One region of the Thioalkalivibrio sp. AKL10 genome, then DNA from elsewhere that is predicted to be linked to it. Evidence: predicted binding sites of a transcription regulator. Region 1 holds the regulator's gene; the other holds the start of a gene.
What was found. The regulator FNR, encoded in region 1, switches genes on or off when oxygen is low (the NO sensors DNR and NnrR bind a similar motif). The targets are predictions, from matches to a motif close to TTGATNTANATCAA.
Positions count from the first base shown of each region.

Region 1 (3,408 bases):
GATCGCTGGCCTGCGGGGATTCCCCTGCGGTCACCACATGAGGTCGTCGGGTACGACGTAGTCCTTGTATGGGTCGTCCGGGGCAGGTTCCGATCCGGTTTCGTCCTCGGCGGGGATGACCAGTGGCCATTCCGGGTCGCGCTCGCGGATGCGGTCGGCGGTCTCGCGCGGGATGACCCGGAACCCCTTTTCCGGGCGCACATCCAGGCCGGCAAGCGCGGCGCGGCCGTCGGCCAGGCGCTTTTGCAGGTCGGCGGTCACCGGGAGGTGGCGGATCTGCCCGCCCTGCTGAAAGTGATAATCCAGCGCGGCATCGCCGGTGGGAATCGGCGCCAGGTGGGTGCTGACCAGTTCGCGGATCTGCGCGTGACGGGCCCGGCGCTCGGCGCGCTCCTGTTGTTCGCGGTTCTTCTGTCGCGAACGCTCGGCCTGCTCCGCCTTGCGCGCTTCGGCCACGCCCGGGTCCGGACCCGTGTTGCGGTCCTTCTTCTTCTTTGCGTTCCCCTTCTGGGCCTTGTGCTTTTGCGACTTGGCCTGGCGAACCTGTTTTTCGTCGACCAGCCCCGTTTTCAGGAGCTGGCTGCGCAGATCATCCGACATGAATCCTGCCGTGTTCGGTCAATGTGCGGGGAGCATAGCCGGAATGCGGCCTTGCGTGCAGCACGTGCTGTTCAGGCGGCCATGAACTCGCGCAATCCGTCGCGGATCTCGGCGTCCGACAGATCGGGGAACAGGGTGTGCAATCGGCGCTGGCGGTCGATGGCGAATGCGGGGGTGGTCTGCGGCGCCACGCGCCGGGCCTCCGCGAGCAGTTGCAGGCCGGCGAGCCGCTCGCTTTGAAGTTCCAGTGCCAGCACCGCGCGGTAAAGCGCGTTGCGCTCGGGGGTGTGGAGCCGCCGGCGCAGTGCGCGGAGGCGTTCGGTGGAGGATGACTGCCAGCGCCGGGCCGTTTGCCGCAGTACGCGCCATTGCGAGGGTCCGAGGGGCTGCGGGTACCACAGGGCAAACAACGCCAGCATCACGTCCACGCCAAATTCGTCCTGCCAGCGCATCAGACGTTCGCGAGCGGTGGGATCGACCCACAGTGCGTCGGCGAATGCCCAGAAGGCGTCGAAGTCCGTGGCCGGCTCCGGAGTGTCGCCGGCTTCAGGCACTGCTCGCGGCGGAGGTGAAGGTGACCCCGGCCGTGTTGCGCAGGCCGTCGGGCTGGAGGATCTCCAGGTCCCGGGTGTGCAGGTTGATTACGCCCTGGTTGCGCAGCTGAGTAAACAGCCGGCTGATGGTTTCCTGGGTCAGGCCCAGGTGGTTGGCGATGTCTGCCCGGGACATGGGCAGGTAGAACCGTTCGGGGGACAGGCCGCGGGCGCGATGACGCTCCGACAGGGCGATAAGGAAGGTCGCCAGACGCTGCTCCGCGGTACGTTGGCCGAGCAACGCGTGCAGGCTTTCGTCCTGGGCCAGTTCCTGGCTCATCACGCTCATCATGTGCTGGCGGAAGGTTGGCAGGCGGCCGGCGAGGTCGTCGACATGCCCGTAGGGCACGGCGCAGACGCTGGTGGACTCCAGCGCAATGGCACTGACCGGATGCTTGCCGGAGTGGATCGCGTCCAGCCCCAGGAGGTCGCCGGCCAGCGCGAAGCCGGTGATCTGTTCGGTCCCGTCATCGGAGATCAGCACCGTTTTCAGTGCCCCGGTGCGGACCGCGTACAGCGCTTCGAACTTGGTCCCCATGGTGAACAGGGGCGCACCCTTGGCGATCGGCCGGCGTTGCTGGACGATTTGGTCGAGTTGCCAGAGTTCATCCTGGGGCAGGCCCATAGGCAGGCAGAGCTGGCGGAGGGTGCAGTGCTGGCAGGCTTGAGTGGGTCGTAGCGTCATGGGTGCAGGGTAGCCGTTTTTTCGACGTTGGGGAAAGCGATTTTCGGGGTATGCCATCGGGGGCGGGAATGCGGTACTGTCCCCAAGAGTTGTAGGCGATTACAGAAGGTTTTGCCGTCGGTCAGGGGGTCGCGCCCCGAGATGACTCGGGGTCCCCTCCCTCCGACGGCTGCGTGGACAATGCGGGCCATCGGTAATTAGACTGAGTCTAAAGTCTGCGGCGTGGTCAGGGTCGGCATTACGCGTGGGGGCTGAGAGACCCGACTGCCAGAACAAGGACAGGGGTAGCGATGATCGAGCGGTTACTGGAGCAATACATACGCTACGGGACCTTCGTGCTGCGGCATCCGGATGGCCGTGAGCAGCGTTTCGGGAACGGCGCGCCGGAAGTCACCATGCAGGTGCATGACAAGGCGGCGTTGCGCAAGATTGGGCGCGACCCGGGCTTCCAGCTGGGCGAGACCTACATGGACGGCCTGTGGTCGCCCGGCCCCGAGGGCCTGCAGGTGTTCCTCGACGTGGCCATGCGCAACTTCGCGCCGATGTTCAAGCAGCGGGTCAACCCTGCAGTGCGCATGCTGCGGGCCCTGATCGAGCAGGGCAACAAGGTGGCGCGCTGCTACCAGAACATCGCCCATCACTACGACGTCGATGAGTGGCTTTATCGTCAGTTCCTGGACGAGGGCATGTTCTACAGCTGCGCCTATTTCGAGCGCCCGGACATGACGCTGGAAGAGGCGCAGCAGGCCAAGTGCGCAATGCTGCGCAAGAAGCTGATGCTGGAGCCGGGGATGCGCGTGCTCGACATCGGTTGCGGCTGGGGCGGTCTGGCCTTCCATCTCGCCGAGCATGCCGACGTGCAGGTAGACGGCGTGACGCTGTCGAAGGAGCAGCTGCGGGTTGCCCGTGACGAGGCCAAGCGTCGGGGGCTCGAGGATCGAGTGCGGTTTCTCTATCAGGACTACCGCGAACACGACGACCAGTACGACCGCATTGTCAGCGTCGGCATGTTCGAGCATGTGGGCACGCCCAACTACGAGACGTTCTTCCGGCGCGTACATGATCTGCTGAAGCCGGAAGGCATCGCGGTGCTGCACACCATCGGGCGGCAGGAACCACCGGGTACCTCCAACCCCTGGCTGAGCAAGTACATCTTTCCGGGCGGGTATACGCCGGCCCTGTCCGAGGTGATGGGCGCGCTGGAGCCCACGCCGCTGTGCACCACCGATATCGAGTTCTGGCGCCTGCATTACGCCGAGACGCTGGCCGAGTGGTATCGCCGCTTCCAGACGGTGCGGGCCGAGGCCGTCGAACGCTTCGATGAGCGTTTCTGCCGCATGTGGGAGTTCTACCTGGCCAGTTGCGAGGGCACCTTCCGCTGGTGGGATCAGGTGGTGTTCCACGTGCAGATGGCCAAGCAGCAGGATGCGGTGCCGCTGACCCGCGATTACCTCTATCGGGACGATGCCCCCGAAGTGATCTCCACACCGCCCGGGAAGGCCCGGGCACAGCGCAGCGACGCCGCCTGAG
Region 1 is NZ_KB907144.1:262,635-266,042, reverse strand. It holds gene G333_RS0109930 (DUF2058 domain-containing protein) at 31-600, opposite strand; gene G333_RS0109925 (DUF2390 domain-containing protein) at 672-1,154, opposite strand; gene fnr (fumarate/nitrate reduction transcriptional regulator Fnr) at 1,147-1,878, opposite strand; gene G333_RS0109915 (cyclopropane-fatty-acyl-phospholipid synthase family protein) at 2,169-3,407, shown strand.

Region 2 (3,408 bases), on a different contig from region 1:
TTGGACTTCTTCGCACAACGGTTGGTCGATTGCACTACTGATCCAGTGATCCCGGATCATTCGCCGATCCGGCCTCTCGCGTACAGTCTCGAAGTAACGTGTCGTCTTCACCGGAACGTCCCTGTTACCGGTTGCTATTGTTCAAAGCTTCCGCCGAGAACGGATCGCCGTCAAGCCGCTCACACTACCTTGCTGTAGCGCGGCGCGCCCTCCGTCTTCAGATAGGCGTCGAAGGCCATGGCGACGTTGCGCAGCAGCAACCGCCCGCGCGGCAGGATCTCCAGCCGCTCCGCGCCGATCCGCACCAGTCCATCGGCCTCCATGCCCTGAAGCCGCTCCAGTGCATCCCCAAAGACCTCGCCGAACGCGATCCCGTGGCGCACCTCGATCGCGGCGAAATCGATGCGCGAATGGCACATGAGCTCGGTAATCACGTCCCGGCGCAGCCGATCGTCGGCACTCAGTTCGAGTCCGCGAAACACCGGAAGGCGCCCGGCATCCAGCCGCGCGTAATAGGCATCCAGCTCGCGCAGGTTCTGGCTGTAGGTGGCGCCCACCTTGCCGATGGCCGTCGGACCCAGTGCCACCAGGTCGTACTCCGCCCGTGTGGAATAGCCCTGGAAATTGCGCTGCAGCGTCCCGGCGCGCTGGGCCGTGGCCAGTTCGTCGTCCGGCAGGGCAAAGTGGTCCATGCCGATGTAGACATAGCCGGCATCGGTCAGGCGAGCGATGGTGGTCTCGAGGATCGCCAGCTTCTCCGCGGCGTCCGGCAGATCGGCCTCGCGGATCTGGCGCTGAGTCTTGAACATCTGCGGCAGGTGCGCGTAGTTGTAGATCGCCAGGCGCTCCGGACGCAGCTCCAGCGCGCGTTCCAGCGTGGCGGTATAGGTCTCCACCGTCTGCAGGGGAAGGCCGTAGATCAGGTCCAGGTTGGTGGATTCGAAGCCGTTGGCCCGCGCCTGCTCCACCGCCCGCGCGGTCACCTCGAACGGCTGGATGCGGTTCACCGCCCGCTGCACGTTCGGGTCGAAATCCTGCACCCCGAGGCTGATCCGGTTAAAACCCAGCTCGCCCAGCAGCGGGATGGTGCCGGGCCGCACCGCGCGCGGATCAATCTCGATGGAGAACTCGCGGGCATCGCTTTCGTCCAGGCGGAAGTGCCTCGCCAGCGTCGCCATCACCCGGCGCAGATCGTCATCGCCAAGATAAGTCGGCGTGCCCCCCCCAAAGTGCAGCTGGCCGACAGTGCGTTCCCGGTCGAACAGCTCGCCCTGCAGTTCGGCCTCGCGCTCCAGATACTGCAGGTAGCGCTGAGCGCGCTGGTAATTTCCAGTGATGACCTTGTTGCAGGCGCAGTAGAAGCACACCGTGTCGCAGAACGGCACATGAACATACAGGGACAGCGGCCGCGCCGGGTCCGCCCCGTTGGTGGCCTGCGCCGCCTCGGCATAGGCGCGGTCGTCGAAGCCCTCGTGAAACTGTGGCGCGGTGGGATACGACGTGTACCTCGGCCCGCTCACGTCGTAGCGGCGCAGGATTTCGGGGTCAAACACCAGGCGTTGTTCCATTCGGGGCTCCACAGCCGTGCGCCGCGCACTCGCGACCTTGGTTCTGCAGACTACGGCCGCACGCCAGGCCCGAGCTTGATACAGGTCAACAATCCGCCTTCATGGCGCCCTCTCCCGCCCCCTGTGCTGCCTGTGCTAGCCTTCTCCTCCCTGTTCGACACCCGCCACGCGAGAGCGCATGTCCCCCGACGAGTATTGCGAGGAGAAGGCCGCGCAAAGCGGCTCCAGCTTCTACTACGCGTTCCGCTTTCTGGAGCCGGATCGCCGTCGCGCCATCACGGCGCTGTACGCCTTCTGCCGGGAAGTCGACGACATCGTCGACGAGGTGAGCGAGGAGAGCATTGCGCGCACCAAGCTCGACTGGTGGCGCCAGGAGATCGAACGCCTGTTCGCCGGCGAACCCCGCCACCCCATCACCCAGGCACTGCAGCCGCACATCGCCGCCTTCGACCTTGGTCGCGAGTACTTCGACGAGATCATCGACGGCATGCAGATGGATCTGGACTACGACAGCTATCCGGACTTCACCACTTTGTCGCTGTACTGCTACCGCGCGGCCAGCGTCGTGGGCATCCTGTCCGCCCACATCTTCGGCTACACCGATCGGCGCACTCTGAAGTACGCCCACGACCTCGGCATGGCGTTGCAGCTCACCAACATCCTGCGCGACGTGCACGAGGACGCCATGCGCGGCCGGGTGTACATCCCCATGGACGAGCTCAGCAAGCACGGGGTCAAGCCGGAGGAATTCCAGATCAACATTACCGACGACCGCCACCGCGCCCTGTTCGCGGAGCAGGCGGAACGGGCGCGACGCTACTACGAACGCGCCGAGGAACACCTCCCGGACGCCGACCGCTACGCCCAGCGCCCGGGCCTGATCATGGCGGCCATCTACCGCACCCTGCTCGACGAGATCGCCGACGACGGCTACCGCGTGCTGGAACACCGCGTGCGCCTGACCCCGATCCGCAAGTTGTGGATCGCGTGGCGCACCGCACGCCGCCTGAAGCGCGAACAACGCCGCCGCGCGACCTGATGCCATGATCTCCGGCTCACCCCACGCGCCCGTCGTCGTGGTCGGCGCGGGCTGGGCCGGCCTGACCGCCACGCTGGCGCTTGCACGCGCCGGGCACCCCGTGCACCTGATCGACGCGGGCAAGGCCCCCGGTGGCCGTGCCCGCAGCCTCGACCTGGACGGCACCCCGCTCGACAACGGCCAGCACATCCTGGTCGGGGCCTGCCAGCAGACCCTGCAGCAGATCCGTTCGGTCGGCATCAACCCCGAGCAGGCGTTTCAGGCCCTGCCCTTCGGCCTGCGCATGTTCGAGCCCACCGGCCGGCCGCAGGACCCGGCGTTCCAGCTGGAACCACGTTCGCCCCGGTTGCCCGCCCTGGCCGCCGCGCTTTACCGGGCGCTTGCGAAGCACTCTCTTGGTACACGCCTGCGTGCACTGTCCGGCGCCGCCGCCATGTTGCACCGGCCCCTGCTCGACGATCTCCCCGTCCTCGACTGGCTGCGCCAGCGTCGTCAGCCCGACGCCCTCATTCGGAGCCTGTGGGACCCGTTGTGCCTGGCGGTGATGAACACCCCGACCCGAACCGCCTCGGCCCGCATCTTCCAGAACGTCCTGCGCCTGGCACTCAATCATGGCCCGGAGGCCGCGCGCCTTCTCCTCCCCGCGCGGCCACTCGGCGAGCTGTTCCCGGAACCGGCTGTACAGGAACTCCGGGAGCGTGGCGCTAGAGTGGATCTTGGCCGCCGCATCACCGCCATTGAGCGCAGCACGACTCACGACGCCGCCCCCTACCGCCTGCGCGATCGCCAGGGCGTGGCGAG
Region 2 is NZ_KB907143.1:401,066-404,473, reverse strand. It holds gene hemN (oxygen-independent coproporphyrinogen III oxidase) at 180-1,568, opposite strand; gene hpnD (presqualene diphosphate synthase HpnD) at 1,747-2,607, shown strand; gene hpnE (hydroxysqualene dehydroxylase HpnE) at 2,612-3,408, shown strand, end outside.
Region 2: the regulator FNR is predicted to act here: its motif matches at 1,644-1,657, upstream of hemN (oxygen-independent coproporphyrinogen III oxidase).